4 regions of the Streptomyces sp. NPDC055243 genome follow, and region 3 is predicted to be linked to each of the others. Evidence: riboswitches for the same ligand, from Rfam matches in the RefSeq annotation. Region 3 holds a riboswitch; each other region holds the start of a gene.

What was found. Region 3 has a riboswitch for cyclic di-AMP ahead of ACIGXX_RS12890 (M23 family metallopeptidase). Riboswitches for the same ligand answer to the same signal wherever they lie in the genome.
Positions count from the first base shown of each region.
Region 1: linked by a shared signal. The riboswitch ahead of ACIGXX_RS37785 (M23 family metallopeptidase) and the one ahead of ACIGXX_RS12890 (M23 family metallopeptidase) in region 3 are both predicted to bind cyclic di-AMP.
Region 2: linked by a shared signal. The riboswitch ahead of ACIGXX_RS42085 (transglycosylase family protein) and the one ahead of ACIGXX_RS12890 (M23 family metallopeptidase) in region 3 are both predicted to bind cyclic di-AMP.
Region 4: linked by a shared signal. The riboswitch ahead of ACIGXX_RS31830 (C40 family peptidase) and the one ahead of ACIGXX_RS12890 (M23 family metallopeptidase) in region 3 are both predicted to bind cyclic di-AMP.

Region 1 covers NZ_JBITWR010000019.1:158,692-163,147, forward strand. The annotation lists gene ACIGXX_RS37775 (M16 family metallopeptidase) at 1-989, shown strand, start outside; gene ACIGXX_RS37780 (pitrilysin family protein) at 986-2,371, shown strand; cyclic di-AMP (ydaO/yuaA leader) riboswitch at 2,570-2,733, shown strand; gene ACIGXX_RS37785 (M23 family metallopeptidase) at 2,746-3,546, shown strand; gene ACIGXX_RS37790 (GntR family transcriptional regulator) at 3,753-4,456, shown strand, end outside.
Region 2 covers NZ_JBITWR010000026.1:66,249-70,704, reverse strand. The annotation lists gene ACIGXX_RS42095 (cytochrome P450) at 1-509, shown strand, start outside; gene ACIGXX_RS42090 (transglycosylase family protein) at 646-1,632, shown strand; cyclic di-AMP (ydaO/yuaA leader) riboswitch at 1,814-2,003, shown strand; gene ACIGXX_RS42085 (transglycosylase family protein) at 2,007-2,726, shown strand; gene eno (phosphopyruvate hydratase) at 2,984-4,270, shown strand; gene ACIGXX_RS42075 (septum formation initiator family protein) at 4,387-4,456, shown strand, end outside.
Region 3 covers NZ_JBITWR010000004.1:20,827-25,282, reverse strand. The annotation lists gene ACIGXX_RS12905 (alginate lyase family protein) at 1-753, shown strand, start outside; tRNA gene ACIGXX_RS12900 (tRNA-Met) at 802-875, shown strand; gene ACIGXX_RS12895 (PP2C family protein-serine/threonine phosphatase) at 1,020-2,276, shown strand; cyclic di-AMP (ydaO/yuaA leader) riboswitch at 2,498-2,644, shown strand; gene ACIGXX_RS12890 (M23 family metallopeptidase) at 2,656-3,741, shown strand; gene ACIGXX_RS12885 (aldo/keto reductase) at 3,907-4,456, shown strand, end outside.
Region 4 covers NZ_JBITWR010000013.1:77,098-81,553, reverse strand. The annotation lists gene ACIGXX_RS31845 (amidase) at 1-686, opposite strand, end outside; gene ACIGXX_RS31840 (ATP-dependent Clp protease proteolytic subunit) at 890-1,525, shown strand; gene ACIGXX_RS31835 (hypothetical protein) at 1,533-1,841, shown strand; cyclic di-AMP (ydaO/yuaA leader) riboswitch at 2,196-2,369, shown strand; gene ACIGXX_RS31830 (C40 family peptidase) at 2,372-2,845, shown strand; gene ACIGXX_RS31825 (DUF6328 family protein) at 2,985-3,539, shown strand; gene ACIGXX_RS31820 (LysE family transporter) at 3,517-4,146, opposite strand; gene ACIGXX_RS31815 (LysR family transcriptional regulator) at 4,277-4,456, shown strand, end outside.

The DNA of each region.
Region 1 (4,456 bases), on a different contig from region 3:
CGCTGCTCTCCGCGCTCGACGAAGAATCCATGGAGAACCAGCGGGACGTCGTCAAGAACGAGCGCCGCCAGCGCTACGACAACGTTCCGTACGGCACGGCCTTCGAGAAGCTGACCGCCCTCTCGTACCCCGAGGGCCACCCCTACCACCACACCCCGATCGGCTCCATGGCCGACCTGGACGCGGCGACGCTGGAGGACGCGCGGAACTTCTTCCGTACGTACTACGCGCCCAACAACGCCGTCCTGTCGGTCGTCGGCGACATCGACCCCCAGGAGACCCTGGCCTGGGTCGAGAAGTACTTCGGGTCCATCCCCTCGCACGACGGCAAGCAGCCGCCGCGCGACGGCTCGCTGCCCGACACGATCGGCAAGGAGCTGCGCGAGGTCGTCGAGGAAGAGGTACCGGCCCGCGCCCTGATGGCCTCCTACCGCCTCCCGGAGGACGGCACGCGCGCGTGCGACGCGGCCGACCTGGCGCTCACGGTCCTCGGCAGCGGTGAGTCCTCCCGGCTCTACAACCGCCTCGTGCGCCGCGACCGCACCGCCGTGGCGGCCGGGTTCGGCCTGCTGCGCCTCGCCGGAGCCCCCTCGCTCGGCTGGCTCGACGTGAAGACGTCCGGCGACGTCGAGGTGCCCGTCATCGAGGCGGCCGTCGACGAGGAGCTCGCCCGCTTCGCGGAAGAGGGCCCCACCGCCGAGGAGATGGAGCGCGCCCAGGCCCAGCTGGAGCGCGAGTGGCTCGACCGGCTCTCCACGGTGGCGGGACGCGCGGACGAACTGTGCCGGTACGCCGTCCTGTTCGGCGACCCGCAGCTCGCGCTGACCGCCGTCGGGCGCGTCCTCGACGTCACCGCGGAAGAGGTCAAGGCGGCCGCGGCGGCCCGCCTGCGCCCCGACAACCGCGCGGTGCTCGTGTACGAGCCCATCGCCGCCCCCGAGGGCGCCGAAGCCACCGACGAGGACGAAGAAGAGGAGGCGGCGAAGTGACCGAGGCCGCAACGATGCAGTTCCACCCGCAGCCCCAGGCCGGCACCGCACGGCCGTGGGCCTTCCCCGCGCCCGAGCGCGCCACCCTGGACAACGGCCTCACGGTGCTGCGCTGCCACCGCCCCGGCCAGCAGGTCGTCGCCGTGGAGATCCACCTGGAGGCGCCGCTCGACGCCGAGCCCGCGGGCCTGGACGGCGTCGCCACGATCATGGCGAGGGCCTTCAACGAAGGCACCGACAAGCACTCCGCCGAGGACTTCGCCGCCGAACTCGACCGCTGCGGCGCCAGCATGGACGCACACGCCGACCACCCCGGCGTCCGCGTCTCCCTGGAGGTCCCGGTCTCCCGCCTCCCCAAGGCGCTCGGCCTGCTCTCCGACGCCCTGCGCGCCCCCGCCTTCGCGGACAGCGAGATCGAACGCCTCGTACGCAACCGCCTGGACGAGATCCCGCACGAGGCCGCCAACCCGGCGCGCCGCGCCGCCAAGGAGCTCTCCCGGCAGCTGTTCCCGGCCACCTCGCGCATGTCGCGCCCCCGTCAGGGCACCGAGGAGACGGTCACGGCCATCGACTCGGCTGCGGTGCGCACCTTCTACGAGAAGCACGTGCGTCCCGCCACGGCGACCGCCGTCGTCGTGGGCGACCTGACCGGCGTGGACCTGGACGCCGTCCTGGCCGACACCGTCGGCGCCTGGACGGGCGGCACGGCCGAGCCGCGTCCGGTGCCCCCGGTGACCGCGGACGACACCGGGCGTGTCGTCATCGTGGACCGCCCCGGCGCGGTCCAGACGCAGCTGCTCATCGGCCGCGTGGGACCGGACCGGCACGACCGCGTGTGGCCCGCGCAGGTGCTCGGCACGTACTGCCTGGGCGGCACCCTCACCTCGCGCCTGGACCGCGTCCTGCGCGAGGAGAAGGGATACACCTACGGCGTACGGGCGTTCGCCCAGGTCCTGCGTTCCGCTCCGGACGGCACGGGCGCCGCCATGCTGGCCATCAGCGGCTCCGTGGACACCGAGTCCACCGGTCCGGCCCTCGACGACCTGTGGAAGGTCCTGCGCACCCTCGCGGCCGACGGCCTCACGGACGCCGAGCGCGACGTCGCCGTGCAGAACCTGGTGGGCGTCGCCCCGCTCAAGTACGAGATGGCGGCGTCCGTCGCGGCCACCCTGGCCGACCAGGTCGAGCAGCACCTGCCGGACGACTTCCAGGCGCAGCTGTACCGCCAGTTGGCCGCCACCGGCACCGTGGAGGCCACCGCAGCCGTCGTGAGCGCCTTCCCCGGGGACCGGCTCGTGACGGTGCTCGTCGGTGACGCCGCGCAGATCGAGGAGCCCGTCAGGGCGCTCGGCATCGGTGAAGTGAGTGTGGTCACGGGCTGAGTGACAGTCAGGACATATGGGGACCCCAGTGGCGGAAAATTGCTCCTGGGGTCCCCATATGTCCGAATTGGTATGGAGGTTACGTGTCTGACCTGTGGCGTGCGCTACAAAAGCTCTGATCCGTTTGTCGTTTGAAAGACGCCCCGCTTAGCGTCTGGTCCGGCTGTTCGTCATGCAGTACGTCGCACCCGCGGCACCGGACAGTCATCGCCGAGTCCCCGTACGGCGCGAGCCAGGGGAGCCGGGGACCCACATGTCCCCTTGGGGTGAATCGGGAACCTTGCCGAGAGGCGAGGGACTCGTAGGAGACCTTCCTGCTCCGAACCCGTCAGCTAACCCGGTAGGCGAGAAGGAAGGAAAGGATCAGCCGCTTCATGGCGTTCACCCGTGCCACCGGGAAGCACCGTCGCCCGAGCCGCCTCACGCGCACGACCGCGAACGTAGCGGGCGTCGCCGCGCTCACCACCACCGGTGTCATCGGAGGCCTGGCCGCTCCGGCGCTCGCCGCCGACGACGCGGCTCTTGAGCACACCGGCCTCACCCAGGCGATTTCCGTGGGCGACTCGCTCGCCCAGAGCATCGACGCGCAGGCCGCCGCCCAGCAGCAGGCCGCCGACGACGCCGCAGCCGCCAAGAAGGCCGAAGAGGCCGCCAAGAAGAAGGCCGAGGAGGCCAAGCGCAAGGCGGAGGCCGAGGCGAAGGCCAAGGCCAAGAAGGAGCGCGAGGCCAAGGAGCGTGCCGCTCGCGAGGCCGAGCGCAAGCGCCTGAACACCTACGTCTCCCCGATCTCCGGCTCGTCCATCTCCACGGGCTACCAGACCGGCGGCGCCATGTGGTCCTCCGGCAGCCACACCGGCGTCGACTTCCACGCCGCGTCCGGCACCTCGGTCCACGCGGTCGGCTCCGGCACCGTCGTCGAGGCCGGCTGGGGCGGCGCGTACGGCAACAACGTGGTCATCAAGATGAACGACGGCACGTACACCCAGTACGGCCACATGTCGTCCCTCGGTGTCACCGTCGGCCAGGCGGTCACTCCGGGCCAGCAGATCGGCCTCTCCGGCTCCACGGGCAACTCCAGCGGCCCGCACCTGCACTTCGAGGCCCGCACCGGCGAGGAGTACGGCACGGACATCGACCCCGTCTCGTACCTCCGCTCGCACGGCGTCAACGTCTGACCCCAGGCGTTTCGCGCGACGCGCACCCGATTCACCGAAAGCCCCGGCTCATGGAGAGCCGGGGCTTTCGCCGTTCCCGCATCGCCTTTGGCCAAAAGTATCCATGGATTCCGGCCACCCGTCGGAAATTCAGCCGCTCTGCAATAGAGTCGCTGAACAGGCGTCGATCGACCGCGTTTCGCGGGGATTAAGGCGGAGGTCAGGTCATGCGCATTCCGGCGCACTCGGTATGCACGGCCATCCGGGACGACATCGTCTCCGGTGTCTACGAACGGGGTGGCCGGCTCACCGAGGAACTGCTCGCGCGCCGCTACGGAGTCTCCCGCGTCCCCGTGCGCGAGGCCCTGCGCACCCTGGAGGCCGAGGGCTTCGTCGTCACGCGACGGCACGCGGGCGCGTGCGTCGCGGAGCCCACCGAGCAGGAGGCGGCCGACCTCCTGGAGATCCGCTTGCTCCTGGAGCCGCTGGGCGCCGCCCGTGCCGCTCAGCGCCGCACTGAGGCGCACCTGAAGGTCCTGCGCGGCCTCGTCAGGCTCGGTCAGGAGCGCTCCAGGCGGGGCCAGAGCGAGGATCTGCGCTCCCTGGGCGGCTGGTTCCACGAGACGCTCGCCCAGTCGTCCGGCAGCCCCGGCCTCACGTCGCTGCTCACCCAGCTCCGGCACAAGATCGCCTGGATGTACGTCGTCGAGACGTCGGCCTCGCCCGCGGAGGCCTGGGCGGAGCACGCCGCGATCGTCGACGCGGTCGCGCGCGGCGACGCGGAGCGGGCCAGGTCGCTCACCGCGGCCCACACGGAGCGGGCGACGGGGGCGCACCGACTGCGTTTCCCCGCGCTTCCCGCTCGCGGAGAGCGGGGCCGCGGCCGCGACCGTGATCGTGTGAGGGATTCGCAACATGCCGTAAACACGGT
Region 2 (4,456 bases), on a different contig from region 3:
CCCTCCTGACCCACCCCGAGCAGCGCGAGCAGCTCCAGGACTCTCTCAAGGACGGCGACACCGCCCTCCTGGAGACCGGGCTCGAGGAGCTCCTGCGCTTCGACGGTCCCGTGGAGCTCGCCACCTGGCGGTTCGCCACCGAGGCGCTGACCGTCGGAGGGGAGGACATCGCCGCCGGCGACCCCGTCCTCGTCGTGCTCGCCGCCGCCGATCGCGACCCGGAACGGTTCCGGTATCCGGACACGATCGACCTCGCCCGCCGCGACAACCAACACCTCGGCTACGGCCATGGCATTCATTACTGTCTCGGCGCACCGCTCGCCCGGCTCGAAGGCCAGGCCGCCCTCGCGACCCTCCTGCGGCGCCTGCCTGACCTGCGACTCGCGGTGGAACCTGGTGATTTGAGGTGGCGTGGCGGGCTCATCATGCGCGGACTCCGCACGCTGCCCGTGGAGTTCACACCCGCACAGCAGAGCAAATATTCGACACCTGGAGAGACGTTTAACTGACGGACCGTCAAGACTGTGACTTTCACGTGATCTCCGCTGCATCGACTTGTGACAAGCGTTCGACTGCCGCTACGTTCACCGACGACTCGGCATCCCGTGCCGCAGTCGTCGCTCCAGTCACGCGAAAGGCAACCGCATGCTCTCCGGCAATGGTCGTCACCGACGCCCCCGCCAGGCCCCGGCCCTGATCGTCGCGGCAGGAGTCGCAGGATCGGCCATCGCGATCCCGCTGCTCGGTGCCACCAGCGCGAGCGCGGCGGACACCGCCACGTGGGACAAGCTCGCGGAGTGCGAGAGCGGCGGGTCCTGGAGCGCGGACGCGGGCAACGGGTACTACGGCGGGCTCCAGTTCTCGCAGCAGGTCTGGGAGGAGTACGGCGGCCTCGACTTCGCGCCGAGCGCCGACCTGGCCAGCCGCTCGCAGCAGATATCCGTCGCCGAGAAGGTCCTCGACGACCAGGGGACCAGCGCCTGGCCGAGCTGCGCGCCGATCGCCGGTCTCACCCAGGACGGCGCCGCCGCGGACGTCGACCCGGGCGCTCCGATCACGACGATTCCTTCCGACGAGTCGACCGAGTCCGGTGAGTCGGCCGAGCCGGACGAATCGGACGAGCCGAGTAAGTCGCCGAGCGAGTCGGCCGACTCCGCGGACGGCACCAAGTCTTCGGAGAAGCCCTCGGACAAGTCCTCCGAGAAGCCGGGCGCCGATGAGGACGATGACGCCGACGCCGACGCGCGAGACAAGAATCACGACGAGCCGGGCAACTCGGGCGAGTCGGATGACCCGGGCAAGTCCGGGCAGAGCGATGAAACTTCGCCCACTCCCACCCCCTCCTCCGGCGCGGGCGAGGGCCGTCACCGCGGCGACAGCGCGGACGACAAGCCCTCCGACGACACCTCCCGCGAGGGCTCGGGTCGGCACGCCTCCCGCGGCGAGGAGCGTCAGCAGGACGGCTCCGACGGGACGTACACGGTCCGTTCCGGAGACAGCCTCTCGCTCATCGCCGACGACCTCGACGTGAAGGGCGGGTGGACCGAGCTGTACTCCGAGAACGAGAAGTCCGTCGGCTCCGACCCCGATCTCATCCTTCCCGGTCAGAGCCTCGATTTGGGCGAAAAGTAGGGGTAGTTGACGACTCGTTTTGCGCTTGATGTCCCAATTGGCGCAAGTGAGAGATGGGTCTCAGAAGCCCTGATCGTCTTTGAGTTTCTCCCGATCGCATGACTACGGTCGGGACCGCTCGCCACAGCGGGCCCCGCCGGTCGGTACGCCGAGTCCTGCCAACGGCCGTTCGGGAACAGTCGTCGCGTAAGCGCCGTAGGCAGGAGCGGGGGACCCAAGGTTTCCGCCGGGACCGGATGTCGAGCGTCGCGAGAGCGAGGCCGACGGAAGGAAACGGCTAGGGGTTAAGTCGCGCTTCAAGGAAGCGCGGCCGGGCAACTTCATCGGCCCGAACCCGACAGCTCACCTCGCAGGCGTCGGTGAGGGGATCACTCATGCTGTTTTCCAGCAAGGGCAAGCACCGCCGCCCGTCCAAGGCCACCCGTGTCGCCACGCTCGCAGGCGTCACCGGTGTCGCCGTCGCCGCCCCGCTGATGGCGGCCGGCTCGGCCTCCGCCGCGACCGGCTCCGAGTGGGACGCCGTCGCCCAGTGCGAGTCCGGCGGCAACTGGTCCATCAACACCGGCAACGGCTACACGGGCGGCCTGCAGTTCTCGTCGTCCACGTGGGCCGCGTACGGCGGCACGAAGTACGCGCCCACCGCCGACAAGGCCTCCAAGGCCCAGCAGATCGAGATAGGCGAGAAGGTCCTCGCGGGCCAGGGCAAGGGTGCCTGGCCGAGCTGCGGCGTCGGCCTCTCGGGCGCCTCCTACGAGGGTGGCGGTGCGCAGGAGAGCGCCCCGCAGCAGACCCAGGAGCAGCCCAAGAGCCAGCCCAGCGCCCAGACCGAGCAGCCGCAGCAGGCCGCTCCGAAGGCCGAGGCCCCCAAGGCCGAGGCTCCGAAGACCGAGTCCAAGAAGACCGTCGAGACCCCGACCGGCAAGACGGTCAAGAAGGGCGACGGCGAGTACAAGGTCAAGAAGGGTGACACCCTCTCCAAGATCGCCGAGGCGAAGGACGTCAAGGGCGGCTGGCACAAGGTGTACAAGCTCAACGGCGACATCATCGACAACGCCGACATGATCTACCCGGGCCAGCAGCTCCACCTCAGCTAAGAGCTGACGGCGGCGGCGCCTCGGCGGAGGCGTCGCCCCACCCCCGTCCCCACGGGCCCTCCCCGCCCCGGTGCGCGTATCCCCCGTACGCACCGGGGCGGGGTCATGTGCGCCCTCCACGCTTTGTTCCGTTCGGAAACATTTTGCTCTCGGTTTGTCCACAGGGCGGTCGCTCGGCTGGCTCTTGTCCGGGAGCCGGTTAGGCTCGTGTCCGCGAGGCCAACGCCCCGCGTACCCGCGTCACATCCCAGAAGGAGATGCTCGTGCCGTCCATCGACGTCGTCGTAGCCCGGGAAATCCTGGACTCCCGAGGCAACCCCACGGTCGAGGTCGAGGTCGGCCTCGACGACGGCAGCACGGGTCGTGCCGCCGTTCCGTCCGGTGCGTCCACCGGTGCTTTCGAGGCCATCGAACTCCGTGACGGTGACCCCAACCGTTACCAGGGCAAGGGCGTGGAGAAGGCCGTCCTCGCCGTCATCGAGCAGATCGGCCCGGAGCTCGTCGGGTACGACGCGACCGAGCAGCGCCTGATCGACCAGGCGATGTTCGACCTCGACGCCACCGACAACAAGGGCTCGCTCGGCGCCAACGCCATCCTCGGCGTCTCGCTGGCCGTCGCGCACGCCGCGTCGGAGGCCTCCGACCTCCCGCTCTTCCGCTACCTCGGCGGCCCGAACGCGCACCTGCTGCCCGTTCCGATGATGAACATCCTGAACGGCGGGTCGCACGCCGACTCGAACGTGGACATCCAGGAGTTCATGATCGCGCCGATCGGCGCCGAGTCGTTCTCGGAGGCCCTGCGCTGGGGCACCGAGGTCTACCACACGCTGAAGAAGGTCCTGAAGGACAAGGGTCTCTCCACCGGCCTGGGCGACGAGGGCGGCTTCGCCCCGAACCTGGACTCCAACCGCGCCGCGCTCGACCTCATCCTCGAGGCCATCAAGCAGGCCGGTTACGTCCCCGGTGAGCAGATCGGTCTCGCGCTCGACGTCGCCGCGTCCGAGTTCTACAAGGACGGCAAGTACGAGTTCGAGGGCAAGTCCCGCTCGGCCGCCGAGATGACCGAGTACTACGAGGAGCTCGTCGCCTCGTACCCCCTCGTCTCCATCGAGGACCCGCTGTTCGAGGACGACTGGGCCGGCTGGAACGCCATCACCGAGAAGCTCGGCGAGAAGGTCCAGCTCGTGGGCGACGACCTGTTCGTCACCAACCCCGAGCGCCTGGCCCGTGGCATCGAGGAGAAGTCGGCCAACGCCCTTCTGGTGAAGGTCAACCAGATCGGCTCGCTGACCGAGACCCTGGACGCCGTCGAGATGGCCCAGCGCAACGGCTTCAAGTGCATGATGTCGCACCGCTCCGGTGAGACCGAGGACGTCACCATCGCCGACCTCGCCGTCGCCACCAACTGCGGCCAGATCAAGACCGGCGCCCCGGCCCGCTCCGAGCGCGTCGCCAAGTACAACCAGCTCCTGCGCATCGAGGAGATCCTCGACGACGCCGCGGTCTACGCCGGTCGTTCGGCGTTCCCCCGCTTCAAGGGCTGAGCCGCTTCTCCGGGCCGAGGCTCGGGCTCCGGCTCCGCTGAGCAGTTACCTACGTCCCCGTACTCGGTCCCGTACCGTGTGCGGGGACGTACGTACGTATCGGGGAGGCGGCACACATGGCCGTGAAGGACCGCGACCGGTTCTCCACCGCGACCAGACTGCGGCTGCTCGGCGAGCAGACCGCGG
Region 3 (4,456 bases):
AACGCGGGTCTCCAGACCGCCTGGGCCGCCTCCTCCTGGGCCCGTGCGGCCGAGGCCGTGCGCTACACCTACGACGGCTGGACCGACGGCGAACTCCTGCGCTTCGAGCGGATGCTGCGCAACGCCTATCTGCCCCAAGTGCGCGACGGAGCGGCCGACTTCAACGGCAACTGGGACCTGTTGATGGCCGACGCGACCATCAGCATGGCGGTCTTCCTCGACGACCACGAGTCCTTCGAGAAGGCGGTGACGCATTTCCGGACCCGCGTGCCCGCCTACTTCTATCTGGAGTCGGACGGCCCGCTGCCCGTATCGCCCGCGGGCAGCGACATCAACACCCCGGCGAAGCTCCAGAAGTACTGGTTCGGGCAGAAGACGTTCGCCGACGGGCTCTCCCAGGAGACCTGCCGGAACTTCAAGCACGCCAGCTACTCGCTCGCGGCCACCGCGCACATCGCCGAGACCGCCTGGCATCAGGGCGTCGACCTGTACGGCGAGGTCAAGGAGCGGCTGCGGGCCGCGCTCGAATTCCACTCCAAGTACCAGCGGGGCGCCAAGGCGCCGGACTGGCTGTGCGGCGGCAAGGTGCGGCGCGACATGGGGCCCGACACCGAGGTCGGCCTCAATCACCTGCGGGAACGGCTGAAGCTGGCTCTTCCGGAGACGGAGAGGTTCACGCACGAGCGGCGGCCCGAGGGGACGGACGATCTCTTCGTGGCCTGGGAAACGCTGACGCACGCCGAGAACGCGTGAACCGGTTCGCTTTCACTCCCCCTGATGGCGTAGAGTTGCATTCAACGGCGCGGGGTGGAGCAGCTCGGTAGCTCGCTGGGCTCATAACCCAGAGGTCGCAGGTTCAAATCCTGTCCCCGCTACTAAAGACCGAAGGCCCGGATCCAGAAATGGATCCGGGCCTTCGGTGGTTTCCGCCCCGGGGTGGTCCGGTCTCTCCATTAACCCGGTCGGCCCACACCGGTCGCCCCGTGCCGCCGCTCCGGGAACCCTGAATGAGCGTGGTCATGGATCTGGTCCTGGGCGCGGAATTCGGCAGGAGAAGACCGGTGGGGCAGCCAGGAGGAATCGGTGGCGGGGGCGGTGGCAAGAGTCCCGATGTCCGGCATGAGCGGGCGCTCGTGCGGGCCCTTCCGCTGCTGCTCATCGTCGCCGGGGTCGTCTACGACGTCTCGACCCCGCCCGCGTTCACCGCGGCGCCCCTCTTCACCGCCGCCCCGCTCATCGCCGCGCCCTTCTACTCGCTGATCAGCACCGCGCTCATCGGCTTCGGCTCCTGCGCCGCCGTGCTCGCCCTGCACTTCAAGACCAGCACCACCACCGACGTCGAGGCCGTCACCGAACTGATCACGGTGGTGACCGTCGCCGTGCTCGCCGTCCTCATCAACCGCGTCCAGCGCCGCAGCGACGAACAGCTGGCCTCCGCCCGCTCCATCTCCGAGGCCGCCCAGCGTGCCGTACTGCCGCAGCCGGACCCCCGGATCGGCGGTCTTGACATCGCGGCGCGGTACGAGGCCGCGGAGGCCGACGCGTTCATCGGGGGTGATCTGTACGCCGTGCAGGACACCCCGCACGGCGTACGCGTCATCGTCGGTGACGTACGCGGCAAGGGCATGGGCGCGGTGGCGGCCGTCGCCGTCGTCATCGGGGCGTTCCGGGAGGCCGCCGAGCAGGAGGCCACGCTGGAGGCGGTGGCCCAGCGCCTTGAGCGTGCGCTTGCTCGTGAGGGCACGCGGCGCGACGGGCTCGACGCCTTCGAGGGGTTCACCACCGCGGTCCTCGCGGAGATCCCGCACGGCGACGGTCTGGTGCGCCTCATCAACCGCGGGCACCCGGGACCGCTGCTCCTGCGCGGCGACGGACGGCTGTGCGTCCTGTCCGCCACCGAGCCCGCCCTTCCGCTGGGGATGGGGGATCTGGGCGCCTGGCCGGACCGTGCGGACGAGACGGAGTTCCCGCCGGGGGCGATGCTGCTGCTCTACACCGACGGGCTCTCCGAGGCGCGTGACGGCCGCGGCGAGTTCTACGACCCGGCCGTCCGGCTCGGCGGCCGCATCTTCCCCGGGCCCAATGGCCCGGACGCGCTCCTGGCCACGCTCACCGACGAGGTGCGGCGGCACACCGGGGGCGGCACGACCGACGACATGGCGCTGCTCGCGGTGCGGCGGCCGTTGGGGACGGGTGACGCCAGGGCCGGCGCGGAGGTCGACGCGGAGGTCGACGCGGAGGCCGACGCGGGGGCCGAGGTCACGGGCCGTGACTGAAGGACACCACTCCGCATAACAACTGACGCACTGTCAAGGAAGTGTGAAGCTCCGGTGTGTGAAGAATCGGGGTCAACTCGCCCCGTTCCAGCCCTCCGTGTCCCATTAAGTACAGGCCAAAGCCGTTAACGATCAGTCGGAACGGCTTGGAATACGACCCCGCTGTCTATTAACGTTCGATAACGCAGCGCGGTCGTCCCAGCCGTCACTCGAGTCGGCTCCGCGCGCACGCGCCTAATCCCGAAAGGGAGCCGGGGAACCACTAATTGGGGTGAATCGGGCATCTGTGCATCCGTGCCAGATGTTCGTAGGAGACCTTCCTGCTCCGAACCCGTCAGCTAACCCGGTAGGCGAGAAGGAAGGAAAGGAGTGCGCCCCAGTGGCGTCCAACCGCCCTGCCCCCCAAGGCGCGTACGTACCGAATGACGACGACTTCGGTGGGTACGACGACAATTCCTGGGAGGAATGGAACCCCACCGAGGAGTCCATTCGTCCCGTCCGCGGCAGGCACCGCGTGCACAAGCGGGGCGGTGGCGGGCTCGCCCGCAGCTCCACGGTTCTCGGCGTAGGCGTCATCGCCGCCGTCGGTGCGGGCGGCATCGCCACCGCGCAGGGCGGCAAGCCCCCGGTGGCCATCGAGATGCCGGACCTCTCGGCCGTCACGGACTCGCTGCCGGAGGCCAAGTCGCTTCCGGGCGTGGGCTCCCTGATATCCGACGACTCGTCCGACGCGGCTTCCGCGGACGACGGCGTGACGGTCGCCGCAGCGCCCCTGAGCGCCGCCGGCATCAGCACCGCCGACGCCGAGCAGGGCACCACGGACGCCGGCGAGGCACTGCGGGCCCGCATCATGGAGCAGGCCGAGAACCAGCAGGACCAGGCGGACGACGCGGTCCAGAAGGCGGCCGAAGAGGCCGCCGTCAAGCAGGCCGCCGCACAGGCGGCGGCCGAGCAGACCGCGGCCGAGAAGAAGATCGCCGCCGAGAAGGCCGCCGCGAAGAAGAAGGCCGAGGCGGAGGCCAAGCGCAAGGCCGAGGCGGAGCGCCTGGCCAAGCTCGCCAAGAGCTACACCCTCCCCGTCGCCTCGTACACGCTCACCGGCACCTTCGGTCAGCCCGGCTCCATGTGGTCCTCCGGCTACCACACCGGCCTGGACTTCGCGGCGCCCACGGGCACGCCCATCAAGGCGATCCACTCGGGCACCATCAAGGAAGCCGGCTGGGCGGGGGCCTACGGCTACCGCACGGTCCTCGAACTCGACGACGGCACCGAGATCTGGTTCTGCCACCAGTCCTCGATGAGCGTCAGCGTCGGCCAGAAGGTCACCACCGGCGAGACCATCGGCCGCGTCGGCGCGACCGGCAACGTCACCGGTGCCCACCTCCACCTGGAGATCCACCCGGGCGGCGACTCCACCGGGGTCGACCCGGCGGCGTGGCTGCGCGGCAAGGGCCAGTCGATCTGATGTAGCCGCAGAACCCCGGCGGTCCTGGCGACAACCCCCCGACGCCAGGGCTGCCGGTTCGGCATGTCCGCGCTCCGCGCCCGCTCTTCGTTGCGCGTGTCCACCGAGTGGAACCGGCATCCCGTTGTACGGAATGCCGAGATCCGTAGGGGCGTTGAGCCCCGTATGACTTCTCTCCGCAAACTTGGCTCGTCCGACCTCGAGGTCTTCCCGCTGGCACTCGGCGGCAACGTCTTCGGCTGGACGGCCGACGAGGCGCAGTCCTTCTCCGTGCTGGACGCCTACACCGCCGCCGGCGGCAACTTCATCGACACCGCCGACGTCTACTCGGCCTGGGTGCCCGGCAACAAGGGCGGCGAGTCCGAGACCGTCATCGGCAGCTGGCTGGCCGCGCGCGGCAACCGCTCCGACGTCGTGCTCGCCACCAAGGTCGGCGCCCACCCCGACTACAAGGGCCTGTCCGCGAGCACCATCAAGTCCGGTGCCGAGGAGTCGCTGCGCCGCCTGGGCACCGACTACATCGACCTCTACTACACGCACTACGACGACCCGACCGTCCCGGTCGAGGAGATCATCGGCGCGCTCGACGAGCTGGTGACGTCCGGCAAGGTCCGCGCCATCGCCGCGTCGAACGTGACCGCCGACCGGCTCCAGGAGTTCCTGGACTTCTCCGACCGCGAGGGCCTCGCGCGCTACTCGGTGCTCCAGCCGCACT
Region 4 (4,456 bases), on a different contig from region 3:
ACGGCCATCGTCGACCACGGGGCGGTGTCCGGCCAGCTCGGCACCCGGCCCGGCGAGGGACGCAGGCCCACCACGTTGCAGAACGAGGCGGGGTTGCGCAGCGAACCGCCCATGTCGCTGCCGTCGGCCAGGGGGTGCATGCCGCAGGCGAGCGCGGCCGCCGCTCCCCCGCTGCTGCCGCCCGCCGACCGCCGGAGGTCGTACGGATTGCGGGTGGCCCCGAAGACCGGGTTGAAGGTGTGCGAACCGGCCGCGAACTCGGGGACGTTGGTCTTGCCGATGGTGATCGCTCCGGCGGCACGGATGCGCTCGACGATCAGCTCGTCGCGGTCCGGGACGTTGTCCGCGAGCAGCGGCGTCCCGTAGGTGGTGCGGATGCCACGGGTGTCGTGGGTGTCCTTGTGGGCGACGGGCAGCCCGTGCAGCGGGCCGAGCGGTGCGCCGCGCACGGCTTCTTCGTCGGCGGTGCGCGCCTCGTCGAGCGCGCGCTCGGCCGCCAGGGTCACCACGGCGTTCACGGCGCCGTCGGCCTGCTCGATCCGGTCCAGGTGCGCCTGGACGACCTCGCGCGCGGACAGCTCGCGGGTGCGGATCCTGGCGGCGAGTTCGCGGGCGGTGAGGTGGACGAGTTCGGCGGCCTCGGGGACTTGGGGTACTTGAGGAGCCTGGCTGGCTTCAGGACTCATTTCAGGACTCATACGACGCCTTCGGCTCGGGACGGCTGACGACTGGCGACTGGCGACCAACTGCTGACTACTGACTGCTGACTGCTGACCCCGGCGGATCACCCGAGCATTCTCCTCGCCCTGCCACGACGTTACGTACGTCCTGTACATTTTTTACAGGAAGCCTTGGGGAGCAGCCGACCCCGGCAGAGGAGAGACGTGCCATGAACCGACCGTTCGCCCGCCATGTCCTGCCCGAGTTCACCGAGCGCACCGGCTCGGGGCAACGGACTCTCGATCCGTACTCGAAGCTGCTCGACGAGCGCATCGTCTTCCTGGGCACACCGATCGACGACACCTCGGCCAACGACGTGATGGCGCAGTTCATGCACCTCGAGTACCTGGCGCCCGACCGCGACATCTCGCTCTACATCAACTCCCCCGGCGGCTCGTTCAGCGCGATGACGGCGATCTACGACACGATCCAATTCGTCAGCTGCGACGTGGAGACGACCTGTCTGGGCCAGGCCGCGTCGGCGGCCGCCGTCCTGCTCGCGGCGGGCACCCCCGGCAAACGGTTCGCGCTGCCCGGCGCCCGGGTGCTGATCCACCAGCCCTCACTCGCCGAGCCGATCCACGGCCAGGCAACCGACTTGGCGATCCAGGCCGACGAACTCCTGCGCACCCGCGCAAAACTGGAGAAGCTTCTGGTGCAACACACGGGCCGGAGCCCGGAGCGCGTCGCGGCCGACATCGAACGGGACAAGATCCTCACCGCCTCCGAGGCGGTCGAGTACGGCCTGGTGGACCGGATCGTCGCCAACCGCAAGTCGTCCCTGCGCACCCCGGACGCGAGGTGATCCGCCGATGCTGCCGCCCGAACTTCCTCCGCTGCCCGCACTCACCCGCGCCGAGGGCGAGTTGATCGACCGGTATCTCGAAGTGGTCGACCTGCTGGGCCGGATCAACCCCGCCCGCGCCTCGGACACCTACGGCGGACTGCGCGCCGCCCAGGCACTGGTCGGCAGCGCCACCGCCCTGCGGGACGCGCTGACGCTCATGCACCAGCGGGGCGAGAGCGCCGTGCACGCGCCGACGTTGGCCCGGGCGCTGCGTGTGCTGGACGGGGAGCGCCGGGCGGGGCGGGTCACCGTGCCGCCCCCGTCGGCGTTCTGAGCGCCCGTCAACCCCGCACTGACGTCCGAACCGTCCGGGGTTCGGCTCAAACGAACCAAACGGGCTACCTCGTTCGGCGTAGACGATCCTCCCAATTCGAGCTGACCTCAGTTGCGTCAGATGTGTACGCGATGGCCGGAATTCCTCGTTCCGGTGCTGGTCGAACGATCGTCGGGTTACGCGGTCCGATCCCGAATCCGACCGTGTCCACCCGAACGGTTCAGGCGTGAGGAACCTCATAAAAGGCCGTTTCGGCTCGGAATTCGACCCCTTGACGGGTCAAGATCCCTTCCGACGACAAGCCCCCGCCACAGCGGCGGGGCGATCCGGGCGGACGCCGAGTCCTGCCGCCGCCCGGATGACCGGTCGACATCGGTGCATCGGCAGGAGTGGAGGACCCAGGCATGACGGGTCGGTCCGGAAGGTCCGGACAACGACCCTTGGGGTGAAGCCGCACACAGCGGCCGGGCAACTTTGTCAGCCCGAATCCGACAGGTCATCCTTCACAGGCGGCTGACGAAGGGTTGCGCATGACCGCGCTGAATCATGTTCCGTCGCTGCTCACCAGGGCCGGTTCCGTATCGGCCCTCACGCTCGCCGTCGTAGGCGGCACCCTCGTGGCCCCAGGGCTCACGTCGGAAGCAGAGGCCGCGACTCACGGGACGAAAGCGCTCAAGATCGCTGCCTCCAAGAAGGGCTCTCCGTATGGCTACGGAGCGGCGGGGCCGAACCGGTTCGACTGCTCGGGCCTGACGCTCTACTCGTTCAAGCGCACGGGCAAGAAGCTGCCGCGCACCGCCGCGCAGCAGTACAACAAGACCCGTCACATCTCGGCGTCGAAGCGTTCCCGCGGCGACCTGGTCTTCTTCCGCTCCGGCCGGAGCGTCTACCACGTGGGCATCTACGCCGGGAAGGGAAAGATCTGGCACGCGCCCAAGAGGGGGACCGTCGTGCGCCTCGAGAAGATCTGGACGAAGAGCGTCTCGTACGGCCGGGTGCGCTGATCGCCCGTCACTGACCGCCGATCGCAGACCTGTCGGAGGATGGCGGCAGGGGCCGTACGGCCCTTGCCGCCGCTCGACCGGCCCTCTGGTCGGCGCGCCCGCCAGGCGTGGAGCGCGGCGACGCGGATACTCGGACGCCATGTCCGAAAACAATGGTTACCGCTCCACGGGTGAGTCGTCCGACGCACGCAATGAGACACCGATGGAACGCGCCGACCGGAACTTCTCCGAGCTCCTCCAGGAGCTGCGCGTCACGCAGGCCGGAGTGCAGATCCTCTTCGCGTTCCTGCTGACGCTCGCCTTCACCGAGCGCTTTCCCTCGCTCGACACGGTGCAGCGCGCCACGTACGTCACCACGCTGCTGCTCGCCGTCCTGTCCGCCGCACTGTTCACCGCGCCGGCCGCCGTGCACAGATCGCTGTTCGGGCAGCACTCCAAGCCGCGGATCGTGCGGGTGTCGTCCCGGCTGGCCGGCATCGGCATGGCGGTCCTGGTGTTCGCGCTCGCCGGTTCCGTGCTCCTGGTCGTGGACGTGGCGGTGGGCCGCACCGGCGGGATCATCGCGAGTGCGGGCACGCTGCTCGTGTGCGCGGGCCTCTGGGGCCTGCTGCCCGTCCTGGTGCGTGGCCGGGACAAGAACAAGGACTCGGACACCGGCGCGTCGGGCGACATCACGCCGACAGGGCCTCGGTGAGCAGCACCAGGCCGAGGACGCTCAGCGCGACGCCCGTGCCGCCCTCGATCGCGCGGGCCGTACGCGGCCTGCGCAGCCAGTGCCCCAGCCGGTCGACCAGGAGCGCGACGACCGGGAACCACACCAGGGCCAGGGCGACGATGATCGACGCGAGCAGCAGGGTCCTGGGCATGGCTGGGCTGCCCGCGGGCACGAACTGGGGCAGCACGCTGAGGAAGGTGACGGGCGCCTTGGGGTTGAGGGCGTTGGTGAGGAAGCCCTGCCGCAGGCTGCCCCCGGTCGCCGGCTGCTCCCCGCCGTCCGGCGCCCCGAAGCTCGCCACCGGCCGGGCCGCCGACCGCAGCGCGCGGTATCCCAGGTACAGCACATAGGCACCGCCCAGGACCTGTAGCGCCCGGAAGAGGGTGGGGACGGCCGCGAGGACCGCCGCGACCCCGGCCACCGCGAGCGCCGTGTGCACCAGGAGCCCGCCCGCGACGCCGATCGCGCAGGCGACTCCGGCGCGGCGCGACGCGAGCGAGTTGCGCACCACGACGGCGAAGTCTGCGCCCGGCATCGCGACCATGCCCGCGGCGACTCCGGTGAAGGCGACCAGTTGAGCGTCCATGGCCCCCAGCCTGCCGTTCTTCTGCCTTCAGCAGGTATGTGGAATATCCTGGGTCTGCCTTAAGCAGACGTTTAGCCCCACGCCGCCGGACGGCCCCCGCCGCCCGCCGGCTCCTGCACCGGGAGCGACCATGTACGACCCGACACGGCTCGCCGCACTGGTGGCGGTCTCCGAGGCCGGGTCGATCACCCGGGCCGCCGAGCGCCTCGGCTACACCGTGCCCGCCCTCTCCCAGCAGCTGGCCAAGCTCGAACGGGAGGCGGGCACCGCGCTCCTGGTCCGGCACCACCGCGGGGCGCGGCTGACCGGC